DNA from 2 places in the Actinoplanes sp. NPDC000266 genome. Region 2 is predicted to be linked to the other one. Evidence: riboswitches for the same ligand, from Rfam matches in the RefSeq annotation. Region 2 holds a riboswitch; the other holds the start of a gene.
The links. Region 2 has a riboswitch for guanidine ahead of ACFY36_RS08190 (DMT family transporter). Riboswitches for the same ligand answer to the same signal wherever they lie in the genome.
Positions count from the first base shown of each region.

Region 1 (6,691 bases), on a different contig from region 2:
TCGACCGCTTCACCCCGTGCGGCATCCGCGACGCGGGCGTCACCTCGCTCAGCGCCGAGCTGGGCCGTGACGTGGGAGTCGCGGAGGTGCTGCCGGTGGTCGAGAGGCACCTGCGTACCCTGCTCTGATGCCGCTCTACCGCAATCCGCAGGACAAGCGGGTCTTCGTGCCCAAGAAGGGCGGCGGGGTGGTCCTGAACTTCGGCCACCCCATCGCCTGGACGATCCTCGTCTGCATGACGATCGTCCCTCTCGTGATCGTCGCCGCCGTGACGATCGCCTACTTCGTCTAGGGAGTGATCCGCTGCAGGTCCCGCGGGAACGCGGTGACCTCCCGGACGTTCTTGATGTTCATCAGCCGGGACACGAACCGTTCCAGGCCGATCGCCCAGCCCCCATGCGGCGGCATCCCGTAGCGGAAGCCGTCCAGATAGCCCTCGTACGGTTCGGTCTGTCCTTTCAAAACCCGGGCATAGTCCTCATATCGATGCAGCCGCTGACCCCCGGTGACGATCTCCAAACCTTTGAAGAGCAGGTCAAAGCCGTTTGAGTACGCCGGGTCGACCGGGTCCGGGTGCGTGTAGAACGGCCGCTTTCGCATCGGATAACCCGTCACGTAGACGAACTCCGACCCGTGCTCCTTCAGCGCCCACTCCCCCAGCGCCCGCTCGTGCGCCGGCGCCAGGTCGGGTTCGCCCTCCGGCGCCCCAGCGATCTTCAGTGCCTCGCGGAAGTGCACGGCCGGGATCTCACTGGGCACCGGTTTTATGGGAAGGCCGGCACGCATCGTGATGGTCTCCATCATCACGGTCAGCGTCCGGGTCAGGGCCGCCATCACGTCCCGATGGTCCTCGATGAAACCCATCTCGGCGTCGAGCGACGTGTACTGCGACAGGTGCCGCACGGTGTCGCTCGGCTCGGCCCGGAACACCGGCCCCACCTCGAAGACCCGCTCGAAGACGCCGACCATCAGCTGTTTGTAGAACTGCGGCGACTGCGCCAGGTAGGCCGGCCGTCCGAAGTAGTCGAGCTGGAACACGTTCGCCCCCGACTCGGTCGCCGACGCCACGATCTTCGGCGTCTGGATCTCGACGAACCGCTGCTCGGTCAGCGCCGCCCGGAAACCCTCGGTGGCCGCGGCCGCGACCTTCAGCGCGGCCCGGCGGGCCGGATGACGCAGCGCCAGCGCCGCGTGGTCGAGCTGGGTGGGCAGGCTCGCGCCGAGCTCGGGCCGGTGCAGTTCGAAGGGCAGCGGCGCGGAGACGGCGCTGAGCACCCGGATCTCCGGGCCGGTCAGCTCCACTTTGCCCGGTGCCTGCTCGTTGGGAGTGACCGTGGCGGTCACCTCGACGACGCTCTCCTCGGTGAGCCCTTCGAGGATCTTCTGGTCGGTGACGACGACCTGGCTGAGCCCTTCGGCGTCGCGGACGATCAGGAACGCCACCGACTTGAGCAGGCGGCGGCGGTGGACCCAGCCGGCGATCGTCACGGTCTCGTGCACGTGGGACGCCAACTGGGTGGAGAGGATGCGTTGCATGGCGGGGACCTCCTCTGGTGACTGCAACGCGGCCCCAGGGAGGTGTGGGCGAGCGGGATCCTCGCGGTGCCACCACACCTTCGCGCCTCTTTTGGAGGCGCCTCTTGGTCGTGCAACGGCTCGGGAGTGTCTTCGCACCCCGGCGAACGGGCCACCTTCACAGCTGCCGGTGGCTCTCTCGACCGTCGGATCGGGGTGGTACTCGGTTCCGTCTTCGCCGTCGGCCGGACGTTAACAGCAGGCGACCAGCGTGCGAAAGCGCATTTACACGTGTTATGTGAGCGCAGTCACATGAGCCGCCTAGTGAGCCTCGTCGCCCCTGTCTAGGCAGAGGTCTCCACAGGCGTAATCTCGGGGCTGTGACTATTGCTCCCGAGGGCCGCCGCATGCTGCGCATCGAAGCGCGCAACGCCGAAACTCCCATCGAGCGGAAGCCGCCGTGGATCAAGGTCAAGGCCAAGATGGGCCCGGAGTACACGCAGATGCGCGGCCTGGTGCAGAAAGAAGGCCTGCACACGGTCTGCCAGGAGGCGGGCTGCCCGAACATCTACGAGTGCTGGGAAGATCGTGAGGCGACCTTCCTGATCGGCGGCGACCAGTGCACCCGCCGGTGCGACTTCTGCCAGATCGACACGGGCAAGCCGGCGGAGTTCGACGCCGACGAGCCCCGTCGTGTCGGCGAGTCGGTCGCCACCATGGGCCTGCGCTACGCCACCGTCACCGGCGTCGCCCGCGACGACCTGCCCGACGGCGGAGCGTGGCTCTACGCCGAGACCGTCCGCCAGATCCACAAGCTTCAGCCCGGCTGCGGCGTCGAGCTGCTCATCCCCGACTTCAACGCCGACCCGGCCCAGCTGGCCGAGGTCTTCGGCGCCACCCCCGAGGTGCTGGCGCACAACGTCGAGACGGTCCCGCGCATCTTCAAGCGCATCCGCCCCGGTTTCCGCTACGAGCGCTCGCTGAACGTCATCACCCAGGCCCGAGCGGCCGGCCTGGTGACGAAGAGCAACCTGATCCTGGGCATGGGCGAGGACCGCGCGGAGATCTCCCAGGCCCTGCGCGACCTGCACGAGGCCGGCTGCGAGCTGATCACCATCACGCAGTACCTCCGGCCGACCCCGCGCCACCACCCCGTGGAGCGCTGGGTGAAGCCCGAGGAGTTCATCGAGCTCCGCGAGGAGGCTGAGCAGATCGGCTTCTCCGGCGTGATGAGCGGCCCCCTGGTCCGCTCGTCGTACCGCGCGGGCCGCCTCTACCAGCAGGCTCTCGACGCCCGCAAGTAACCGGCTCCCACGATGCCCCGGCCCTCAACGGCCGGGGCATCGTCGTTTCTCGCCCCCTCACGCCCTCGCCCCCTCACGCCCTCGCCCCCTCACGCCCTCGGCCCCTCACGCCCTCGCCCCCTCACGCCCTCGCCCCCTCACGCCCTCGGCCCCTCACGCCCTCGGCCCCTCACGCCCTCGCCCCCTCACGCCCTCGCGCCGCGCGCCCTCGCCCCCTCGCGTCGCGCGCCCTCGCCCCCTCCCCATCGCGCGAGCCGTGCCGCTTCCTCGCCCGCCTTGCTGCGTTCCTGAGGGAAACCGCGTGTGTTGTTTCCCGCCGCCGTCAGCTATGGCTCCCTGGCACAAATCCCCCTAATCTCATTTTTCGGGGATTTCGCCATGACCGAACTGGGGGGCTCGGCCGTGCTGCGTCGTTTCGTCATCTTGCTGGCCGCTTCATCCGCCGTGCTCGCGCCCGGCGCCGCGTACGCCGCCACACCGATCACCGACCAGGCCTGCGTCTCAGCGGCCGCCGCCACCTACAGCCACACTTTCGACGGCCCATCCGGTTCCGCCACGGTGACGGCCACGAAGCCGCTCTGCTCCGGCCAGACCCAGACGTTCGCCCTGGCCTCGTACACGGCCGGCGCCCCGTCCTCGAACGCCCGCCCGTTCGTCTACTCCACCGACCGCGGGTCGATCACGTCAGCGAAGCGCACCCTGTCCCTGAAGGTCACCGTCCCCGCCTGCTACACCCAGGTCGAGGCCATCCGGGGCACCGCCTTGGCGTACGAGGGCACGAACGCCCCCGCCGCGCTCCTCCCCGCCGCCACCTACAGCGGCGGCACCAGGCAGTGCTCCCCCGCACCCACCGTCACCTTCGACAACGACTGCGACGGCTCGTTCACCGGCACCCTCGCCAACGGCGACCAGGCCGCCACCGACGCCGTCTTCCTGACCGGCGACCGCCTGCTGCGCCTGTCCCCCGGCGAGTCCCGCAAGCTCACCGCCAAGGCCGGCACCACGATGACCGTCCGGACCAACACCTTCACCACGTACGCCGGTTCCTGGCGCCGCCCCACGACATGCGCCACCACGCCCCCACCGGCCACCTCCACCCCGACTCCCACGACCACCACCGGCGGCGAGGGCGCGGGTACCCCCGTCTCCACCCCCGCTTCTCCGGCCGCTTCCGCCCCTTCCGCCACGACCACCACCGCCGACCTCACCGACGCCGGCGCCTGGTACCCGGCAACTCCGACCACGCCGGCCGCCGCCACCGCCTCCACGTCGAGTTCCACCATGAGCACCGGCAGTGTCCTGGCCATCGCCCTGGGCCTGCTCCTGATGGTCGGCGGCGGCTTCCTGCTGGTCCGGGTCCTCCGAACCCTCCGCGAGGAGCCCTGAGGTGACATGCTGGAGGCGATGCCGCCTCGCGGACATCCCGGACGAGTGTGAGTCGTACCCGGCCTGACAAGACGACCACCGAGGAAGGTGTGTCCGCCATGGCCTGGCTCGTTCTTGTCGTCTCCGGCATGCTCGAATCCGTCTGGGCGATCGCCCTCGACCGCAGTGCCGGTTTCAGCCGCCCGCTGCCGAGCGTCGTCTTCGCCGTGAGCCTGCTCCTCAGCATGGCCGGCCTCGGCTACGCCCTGCGCACCATCCCGGTGGGCACCGGCTACGCCGTCTGGGTCGGCATCGGCGCCGTACTCACCGCCGTGGTCGGCATCGTCGCCCTGGGCGAGAGCGCCAGCCTCCCCCGGGTGCTCTCCCTCCTGCTGGTGATCGCCGGCATCATCGGCCTGAAGGTCTTCCACTGACCCGGCGCCGTCAACGCTCGTGGGTGGCGGTCTTCGGTAGCGCGAGCATCGCGACGGCGGCCACGACGTAGGCGCCGAACTGCCAGAGCATCACCTCGGCCAGAGCGGAGGCCAGAGCGGACTCCCCAGTGGCCGGGCCCGCGTCGAGGGCGTTGAAGAAGACCGTGCCCAGGATGGCGATCCCCAGGGCGCCACCGATCTGGTTGACCGTCGACAGGACCCCGCCCGCGGCGCCGGCCTGACGACCGGGCACGCCGGCGAGGACGACGTTCACCAGGATGGGAGCGCCGAGCCCGAGGCCGAGACCGCCGAGGAACATGACGCCGGCCAGAGCCCAGTACCCCGGCGAGGAACCGTCGCGGACGAGGAGCCACAGCAGCCCCTGTGACGCGGCGAGGCTCAGGGCCCCCGTGATGACCAGGGCGCGGCCGGCCTTAGCGGCCAGCGCGACCCCGACGCCGGAGGTGACCAGCGACCCGATCGCGTACGGCAGGATCACCAGGCCGGTCTCCCACGCCGTACGCCCGGTCCCGGCCTGCAGATAGATCGAGAGGACCAGGAAGAACGAGGCCAGCGCGCCGAAGAACAACACCGAGACGAGCAGGCCGGCGGTGAACGGCCGGACGGCCAGCAGAGCGGGGTCCAGGACCGGCTGCCCGCCCCGGCGCGCCACGCTCCGCTCGTAGGCGAGGAACAGGGCCAGCAGACCGAGGCCCACGGCGAGCATGACCCAGCCCCACACCGGCCAGCCCCAGTCACGGCCCTGCACCAGCGGCAGCAGGATCAGCACCACCGCGGCCGCGGCCAGGACCGCTCCGGCCACGTCCAGCCGCGCCCGCGCCGGGGTGGCCGACTCCGGCAGCACCCGGACCGCCAGCACCAGGGCGACCATGGCGACCGGCAGGTTGATCCAGAAGATCGTGCGCCATCCCAGACCCCGCAGATCCGCCTCGACGAGCGCGCCGCCGAGCAGCGGGCCGGCGACCGCGGCCAGACCCTGCACCGCCCCGTAGGCGCCGAACGCCTTGGCCATCGCGGCCGGCGGGAACGAGGAACGGATGATCCCGAAGACCTGCGGGACCATGAACCCGGCGGCCAGCCCCTGCAGGGCACGGACCGCGATCAGGACGCCGGCGCTCGGTGCCAGGGCGCAGGCCGCCGACGCCGCCGCGAAACACGCGAGCGAGATGAGGAAGACCTTGCGGCGGCCGTAGCCGTCGCCGATCCGGCCGCCGGTGATCAGGCCCGACCCCAGGGCCAGGGTGTACGCGGCGACCGTCCACTGCAGCTGGGCCTGACCGGCGCCCAGATCGGCGGCGATGTCCGGGGCGGCGACGGTGACGATGGTGACGTCGAGCAGATCCATGAACGACGCGAGCAGGACGACGATCAGGACCAGCGAGGCGCGCCGGCCCGTGACGGACGCCGCGCCCGGGGACGGGGAAACCGTGGTGGAAGTGGTCATGCCGAACACCGTCACAGAGGTAGCGGACATCGAATGGCCGCTACCTCTGCCAGGGTGGCGGCGTGGCCGACACCTCCGCACGCATCCTGCGCCTGCTGTCCCTTCTCGAGGCACGCGTCGAGTGGGCCGGCGGTGAGCTCGCCGAGCGCCTCGACGTCTCGGCCCGGACCTTGCGCCGTGACATCGACACCTTGCGCGAGCTCGGCTATCCGGTCGATGCCGTCAAGGGCCCGGGCGGCGGTTACCGGCTCGGGCGCGGGGGCAAGCTGCCGCCGCTGGTGCTGGACGACGACCAGGCCATCGCCATCGCCCTGGCGCTGCAGACGGCGCCGGCCACCGTGACCGGCATCGACGACGCCGTGACCCGGGCCTTGACCACCCTGCGCCAGGTCATGCCGGCCCGGCTCCGGGCCGCCAGCGAGGCCTTGCAGGTCACCAGCCTGCGCAACTACTGGGAGTTCTCGGCCCCACCGGTCGACGTCGCCACCCTGCGGGCCGTGGGTTCCGCGATCCGCACCAGCCGCGTGCTGCGCTTCGATTACGCCGGCCCCGACGGCCGCGTCCCGGACCGGCCTCCCCGCCAGGTCGAGCCTCATCATCTCGTCGTC
Region 1 is NZ_JBIAZI010000010.1:271,745-278,435, reverse strand. It holds gene lipB (lipoyl(octanoyl) transferase LipB) at 1-128, shown strand, start outside; gene ACFY36_RS36720 (peptide ABC transporter substrate-binding protein) at 128-292, shown strand; gene aspS (aspartate--tRNA(Asn) ligase) at 289-1,536, opposite strand; gene lipA (lipoyl synthase) at 1,923-2,819, shown strand; gene ACFY36_RS36705 (hypothetical protein) at 3,198-4,205, shown strand; guanidine-III (ykkC-III) riboswitch at 4,221-4,287, shown strand; gene ACFY36_RS36700 (DMT family transporter) at 4,304-4,618, shown strand; gene ACFY36_RS36695 (MFS transporter) at 4,629-6,083, opposite strand; gene ACFY36_RS36690 (helix-turn-helix transcriptional regulator) at 6,146-6,691, shown strand, end outside.
Region 1: another riboswitch for guanidine. It lies ahead of ACFY36_RS36700 (DMT family transporter); the one in region 2 lies ahead of ACFY36_RS08190 (DMT family transporter).

Region 2 (6,691 bases):
GCTGCACCAGCCGGCGCTGAAGCTCGCCATCGACATCCACAAACCAGAGACCATGGCCGGCCTGCCCGAGCTGATGCGCTCCGAGGGCTTCACGCCGGTGAGCTACTACCAGCACATGCAGCACCCGCTCGGCGACGCGATCCCCGAGACCGCGATCCCGGCCGGGCTGCGCCTCGAGCCGTGGTCGGAGCGGAACGACGAGGAGTTCCGGCTGATCCGCAACGAGGCGTTCCAGGACGACCGGCTGCGGGCGCCGATGACCGTGGAGTCCTGGAAGAGCAAGATCACCAACCAGACGTTCCGGCCGACGGTCAGTTTTCTGCTCCGCGACGTGGCCACCGGGGCACCGGCCGGCATGCTGGTGACGATGTCCTGGGACGCCGACACGGAGGCCACCGGCATCCGCGACGCGCGCTTCATGCTCATCGGGACCCAACCGGGCTATCGGAGGCGGGGCGTCGCCGGGGCGCTGATCGGGCACGCGCTGCGGGCCGCGGCCGGCGAGGGTTACGACCGGGCCCTGGTGGAGGCGGACTCGGAGAACCCCTACGAGGCGCTGAAGGTCTACGAGAAGGCCGGGTTCACGCCGAAGCTGCGCTTCGTGAACTGGACTCTCGAGGTCTGACAACGCACGGCCGCGGCCCTTGCCGGTTACCGCGTGGGTGAGAGGTCGGAGAGAACCTCGTTGAGACCGGCCGCGGTCAGGTTGGCGTCGAGGGCGAGGAGCTGCGGCAGGACACCCTTGCTGTCGTTGGCGTAGAGGCCGACCAGCTCGGTCGCCAGCGACATCCAGCTCGTGGTGGTGGCGCCGGCCTGCACCAGGCGGCCGATCGCCGCCTCGTGGGACGAGATCTCGGTGCCGCCGGTGGCGTCGACGACGATCGAGACCCCGTAGCCGCGGCGCAGGGCGCCCATCGCGGTGTGCAGGACGCACACGTCGGTGGTCAGGCCGGCGACGACCAGGTGCTTACGGCCGGTGGCCTCGATCGCCTCGGGGAAGCCGGGCGCGTCGAAGGCGTCGAAGGCGTCCCAGCGGGCCACGACCGGGTGGCCGTTCAGCTCCTCCAGCAGCTCCTTGTACATCGGCCCGCGCGGGTCGCCCTCGGGGCCGGCCGTGACGACCAGGGGGACGTCCAGGCCGAGGGCCGTCTTGGCCAGCGCCACGGCGCCGATCACGTTCGCCTCGGGGGTCTGGCTCTTGACGGTGTTCTTGAAGCTCTCGACGTAGTCGATCAGCACGATGGCGGTGTTCCCGGGGTTCCTGCGGTCGAGAAGGCTCATGTGGAGTCGTACCTCTCAGATCTCGTGGTTTGCTTGAAGGGTTTTGTGGGGGTCGACGCGGTGGCGCAGCTCCACCAGGCGCTGCCAGACGGCCGGGGCGAACGCGCGCGAGGTGTCACCCTGGGTCTGCTGGAAGTTCGTGTAGATGCGGTCGCGGGACCATTCGCGGAGCGAGCCGACGATCCGCTCGGACTCGGCGACGACGGCCGCCTGCACCTCGGGGCTGAAGACGACGCCCACGACGGCGAACAGATAGTGGCCGTCCAGGGCGGACAGTGCGCCGCCGCCGGCCGCCGGGCGGCCCAGCGCGCCGCCCAGGTGGCGCAGCTCGGTCGAGAAGAGCTGGTTGGTCGCGTCCGCTTCGAGGAGCCGGTCGGCCGCCTCCGGCGGGAGCGCGTCGAGCAGGCCGGTCGTGCCGTCGCCGGGGGTGGGCTCCTCCGGGTCCATGTGGATGCGGGAGACCACCGGCGAGGGCACCCGGGCGAACGTGTCGATCTCCGGCTTAAGCTCGCGCAGTGGCGCCAGGAGCTGCTCGGCCCGCTCGTCACCGGCCTGGACGGCCCCGTCGATCATCACCCAGTCGCGGCCCCGGAACGGCTCGGGCAGCTCGGGAACGGGCGGGAACCGCATGTGCCGATAGGCGGTGGTGACCTCGTCGGGCGCCTCGGCGGTCCACTCCAGCCAGCGCTTGAGCACCTGCGGCGCCTTGGTCAGATCCCAGGCCATGAAGCCCGCGTACGCCGTGGCGAAGTCCAGCAGGCGGAACTCCATCGCCGTCACCACGCCGAAGTTGCCGCCACCGCCGCGGACCGCCCAGAACAGGTCGGGCTCGTGGTCGGCGTCCACCCGCACCTGGGTGCCGTCGGCCAGCACGAGCTCGGCCGCGGTCACGTGGTTGGCGGCCAGCCCGTATTTGCGGCCGTACCAGCTCAGCCCGCCGCCGGCGGTGTAGCCGACGACGCTGACGTCGGGCGCCGACCCGTGCAGGGCGGAGTATCCGTGCCCGGCCGCCTGCTCGACGACCGGCGACCAGGTGGCGCCGGCCTGCACGCGGGCCCGGCGCGCGGCCGCGTCGATGGTGACGCCGGTGAGCCGCGAGGTGCGCAGCATGACCGTACGGCTGAGGTCGCGCAGCGGATGCGCGTTGTGGCCGGTGCCGACCGGCGTGACCCGCAGCCCGGCCTGACCGGCGGCCCGCAGGACCGCGCTGATCTCGTCCACACTCTCCGGGTGGACCACGGCCGCCGGCCGCAGGTCGGCCGCGAGGGACCAGGTGCTGCGCGCTTGGTCGTATCCGTCATCCCCCGGCAGGTGGACCGCCCTGGCGGCGGCCCGCAGAGATGCCGCCCCGTTGTCGTTCACGATTTTCCCCTTCCATTCCGGTCCGTCGAACGCGGCGACATTACTCAGGTTCGGAAGGGAATTGTTTGCGTGCAGAACTACTGTGCGGGTTCACCGGAGAGAGCGCACAAAAAAATGGCGGCCACACCATTTCGGTGGGCCGCTTTCCGGGAATGGCGAATGGCGCGGCCAGCTGACCGCGCAGTCACCACGCTACCGGCTACTATCCGTGTGTACAGTAGGAACTATGTCACACCCCGCACCGCGCCGGACCCGCGACCCCGTGCGCAAACAGGCCGCGATCCTGACCGCGGCCCGCGCCGTCTTCGCCGAGCGCGGCTACGAGAACGCCACGATCCGCGAGATCGCCCGCCGTGCCGGCGTCACCCACGGCCTGGTCGTGCTGCACTTCTCCTCGAAGGAGCAGCTGTTCGTCGCGGCCACCACGCCCGACCCGGAGGCCCTGTTCAAGGGTGTCCTCGACGACGATGCGGCCAAGCTGCCGGAGCGGATCGCGGCGTCGTTCGTGCGCCGCATGGAGTCGTCCGAGGGCGCCGACCCGGTCATCGCCCTGATCCGCAGCGCGGCCGGCGACCAGCAGGCGGCCAAGGCGCTGCTGCAGACCCTTCAGCAGACGGCGGTCGACGGTTACGCCCAGGTGCTGGACCTTCCCGATCTGGCGGCCCGCGTGAACATGATGGGCGCCCACCTGATCGGCGTCGCCTTCAGCCGCTACGTGCTGGCCGACGGCCCGGTCGCCACCATGCCCCCCGACGAACTGATCGACCGGCTGACGACGGCCATCCGCACCATCCTGTTCGATTAGGCGTTCTGCCGGCGCACCATTTCGGTGATCCAGATCGGCGCGAAAGGCGACGTGCAGTTGGGCGGCGCCGGATAGTCCTTGAGCACTTCGAGACGTTCACCGATCTCCAGGGCCCGGGCGCGCTGCTCCTCGTGCGAGATGCCGATCTGGGCCAGGCAGTGGTTCATCGCCCACTGGAGACGCTCGGGGGCGTCCTTCATCCGGGCCTCGATGACGTCGAGCAGGGCCGCCAGGTCGAGCCCTTCGGGCTTCCTGGCGACCCGCTCGGTGGTCAGCGCCCAGCCGGCGGAGGCGACCACCGGATCCGGGTCGGCCGTCCAGGCGACACGCAACTCCTCGGCGTACGGACTCTTCTTGACCACGTAGTTGACGAGCCAGTCGTGCACCTTGGCCGCCCGGGCCTCGCGCAGCATGGTGTCGAGCTCGTCGCGCGCGAACGCCTTGGGCCGGCAGATCAGCAGAGCGACGAGCCGGGCCGCGGTGTCGCCGGTCGCCCACAGCTGGACGGCCAGGTCCTGCTGGGTCTTGAGCTCTTTCGCGACCGCGCGCAGCTTGGTGAGGTTGACCCCGTGATCGTCACCGTGCTTCTCGTTGACGGCCCGCGTCTTCGGATCGTCAAGCGCCTTGAGCTCGGCCAGCACCGCGGCCACAGTCGTCCCGGTCACGGCCGTCAGCTTACGAGACGCCGACTACTGACCTACCCTTCCGTCGCTCCGTTCCCGCAGAAGGTCGGCATGACCATTGTGGCGGGCGTATTCCTCGATGAGGTGGACCAGCGCCTCGCGCAGGGAGATCCGCCCGACGCGCTCGACGTCGTACACCACGCCGAGGTCGGCGGGTTGCCGTTCCACCTCGGCCAGATGGCGCACCAGACCCAGCAGCGACATCGTGGAAGGTGGGACGGAACGGGCGGCGAGGTCATGCGGATCGAGCTCGCCGCACTTGACCTCGAGAGTCAGCCGCTGACCGCGAAGAAAGGCCACGAGCGTGGATCGTTCGTCGCCTTGGGTTAGACCCGCGCCACGCGGATCAGCCGCGGGGTCGGCGATGAACACGCCCGCCCGCTTGGAGTTCGCCATGCCCCGATCATGGGCCCCGGGCGCACAATCAGCGTCATGGACGACGTCTTGCCGTGGCCGCGGCTCCGGGACGGAGATCTCGTACGGATGGTGTCGCCGGCCAGCCCTCCGCAGCATGAGGGCTGGCGGCCATGGGCGGCCGGGCTCCTCGGCCAGTGGGGCCTCGACGTGGACTTCGGGCGGCACGCCGACGACCGCTACGGCGAGATGGCCGGGCGGGACGACGACCGGCTGGCCGATCTCGAGGACGCTTTCCGGGACCCGGCCGTACGGGCGATCATCGCGACCCGCGGCGGCACGGGCGCCCAGCGGATCGCGTCGCGGATCGATCCCGCCCTCGTCCGGGCCGACCCGAAGCCGATCGTCGGGTTCAGCGACATCACGTACCTCCATCTGGCCCTTCTCGGCCGCACCGGCCTGACGGGCATTCACGGGTCGCTCGACGCCGTGGGATGCCGGCAGCTGCTGTTCACCGGCGAGCCGGCCGTGCTGCGCGCCGCCCCGTCCGCGACGACGGTGCCCGGGGTGGCGACCGGCCGGCTGATCGGCGGCTACACCAGCGCCGTGGCCGCGATGATCGGCGCCGGCCTGCCGTCGCTGGCCGGGGCCGTCCTGTGCCTGGAGGGCCCCGGTTCCGGGGAGGTTCTGCGCCGCCCGGGCCTGCTCGAAGGTGTGCGCGGTGTGGCGCTCGGCGACCTGGCCGGGGAGGCCCCACCGGATCTGAGTGCTCTGGGCGTACCCGTGCTGGCCGGTCTGCCCTTCGGTCATCTCGACGACCCGGTGTGCATGCCGCTGGGCACCACGGCGACGATCGACACCGAGGCCGGAACGCTGACCGTCAGTGCAGGAACTTCAGCCCCGCCACGCAGCCGATGATGCCGGTCAGCAGCAGGATCTTGACGAGGGACACGGCCTCGGTCCCGGTGACCATCGCGTAGACCACGGTCAGAACCGCGCCGATGCCCACCCAGACGGCGTACGCCGTGCCGACCGGCAGATCGCGCATGGCGAAGGCGAGCCCACCCATGCTGGCGACGATGGCCACCCCGAAGACGACGGTCGGAAGGGGACGGCTGAAGCCCTCGGACCTACCGAGGGCGGTGGCCCAGACGGCCTCGAGAACACCGGAGAGGACGAGCACGAGCCAGGACATGGAATCCTCCATGGCGCCGTCTTTTCGCACACCGGGTACGGCACCGCTCGTCCGGGAGCCCACCAGGGCTCACCCCAGAAGAATCGCAAATGCCCAGCCCAGTGGCAATGTGCGCTATCTCTCCAGGATTACCTTTCCCCGCAAAAGCCCGATTCCCGTACGGAGTTTGGGTACCGTCCGCTTCGTGGACGACCCGGAGGACGACTCATCCTGGCCCTTCGAGGGCACCGGCACCGACACGCCGAGGGAGAGCCGCTTCGCGATCTGGCGCTGGATCCTGGGCATCCTCGTCATAGTCCTGCTGCTCTGCGGCGGAACCGTGCTGGCCCTGAACGCGTGGCTGGGCCACCAGGCCGACATTCACCGTGCCAGCGTGATGATCACAAGCGTGAGCCCATAAACGAAAATGCCCACATGGAGCCCGGTCCACAGGGCATGCAAGCGGACCCGGTGCAGGCGCGGATATCGCGCATAGTGCCGTTCCCGGAACTCGTCCAGGGTGTCCTGGTCGGCGAGGGCACCCATGTCTTTCAAGACGCGGGTGAGAGCGCGCGCCTGCGTCAGGTGGTACTCGGCACGCTCGTGGTACTTGGCGACGGATATCGCGCCGTAGACACCCACCAGAGCGATCAGCACGGACAGGGGCAAAGTCTCGGCCACGAACCGTTGCTGGACGACCAAGGCACTCAGGGCGGCTGCGATCACCAGAAGATAGTTGGTGAGGAGGGCGCGCTGGGTTTCCGATTGCCGGAGTTGATCGCGGTGCTCGCCCCAGTACGCCAGAACAGCGCTCTCCGACTGACTCACATCGACTCCTTCTCAGCAAGCAGGTGGCCCGTCCATTCGAGATTCCGGCGGACGATCCTGGTTGTGGGGTGGTCGGGGCCGAGGGTGGCCTCGGCGATAGCCATAGCCCGCGCAGACAACGCCCGAGCCTCCGACAAGTCACCAAGATCCCGCAGGATCGTCGCGAGGTTGTGCAGCCGGACAGCGACGGTGGGGTGATCGCGG
Region 2 is NZ_JBIAZI010000002.1:402,485-409,175, forward strand. It holds gene ACFY36_RS08150 (GNAT family N-acetyltransferase) at 1-625, shown strand, start outside; gene ACFY36_RS08155 (isochorismatase family protein) at 652-1,281, opposite strand; gene ACFY36_RS08160 (FAD-binding oxidoreductase) at 1,297-2,643, opposite strand; gene ACFY36_RS08165 (TetR/AcrR family transcriptional regulator) at 2,870-3,448, shown strand; gene ACFY36_RS08170 (DNA alkylation repair protein) at 3,445-4,113, opposite strand; gene ACFY36_RS08175 (mycothiol transferase) at 4,138-4,317, opposite strand; partial or broken gene ACFY36_RS08180 (mycothiol transferase) at 4,300-4,644, opposite strand; gene ACFY36_RS08185 (S66 peptidase family protein) at 4,564-5,403, shown strand; gene ACFY36_RS08190 (DMT family transporter) at 5,366-5,680, opposite strand; guanidine-III (ykkC-III) riboswitch at 5,691-5,754, opposite strand; gene ACFY36_RS08195 (hypothetical protein) at 5,865-6,080, shown strand; gene ACFY36_RS08200 (hypothetical protein) at 6,041-6,487, opposite strand; gene ACFY36_RS08205 (tetratricopeptide repeat protein) at 6,484-6,691, opposite strand, start outside.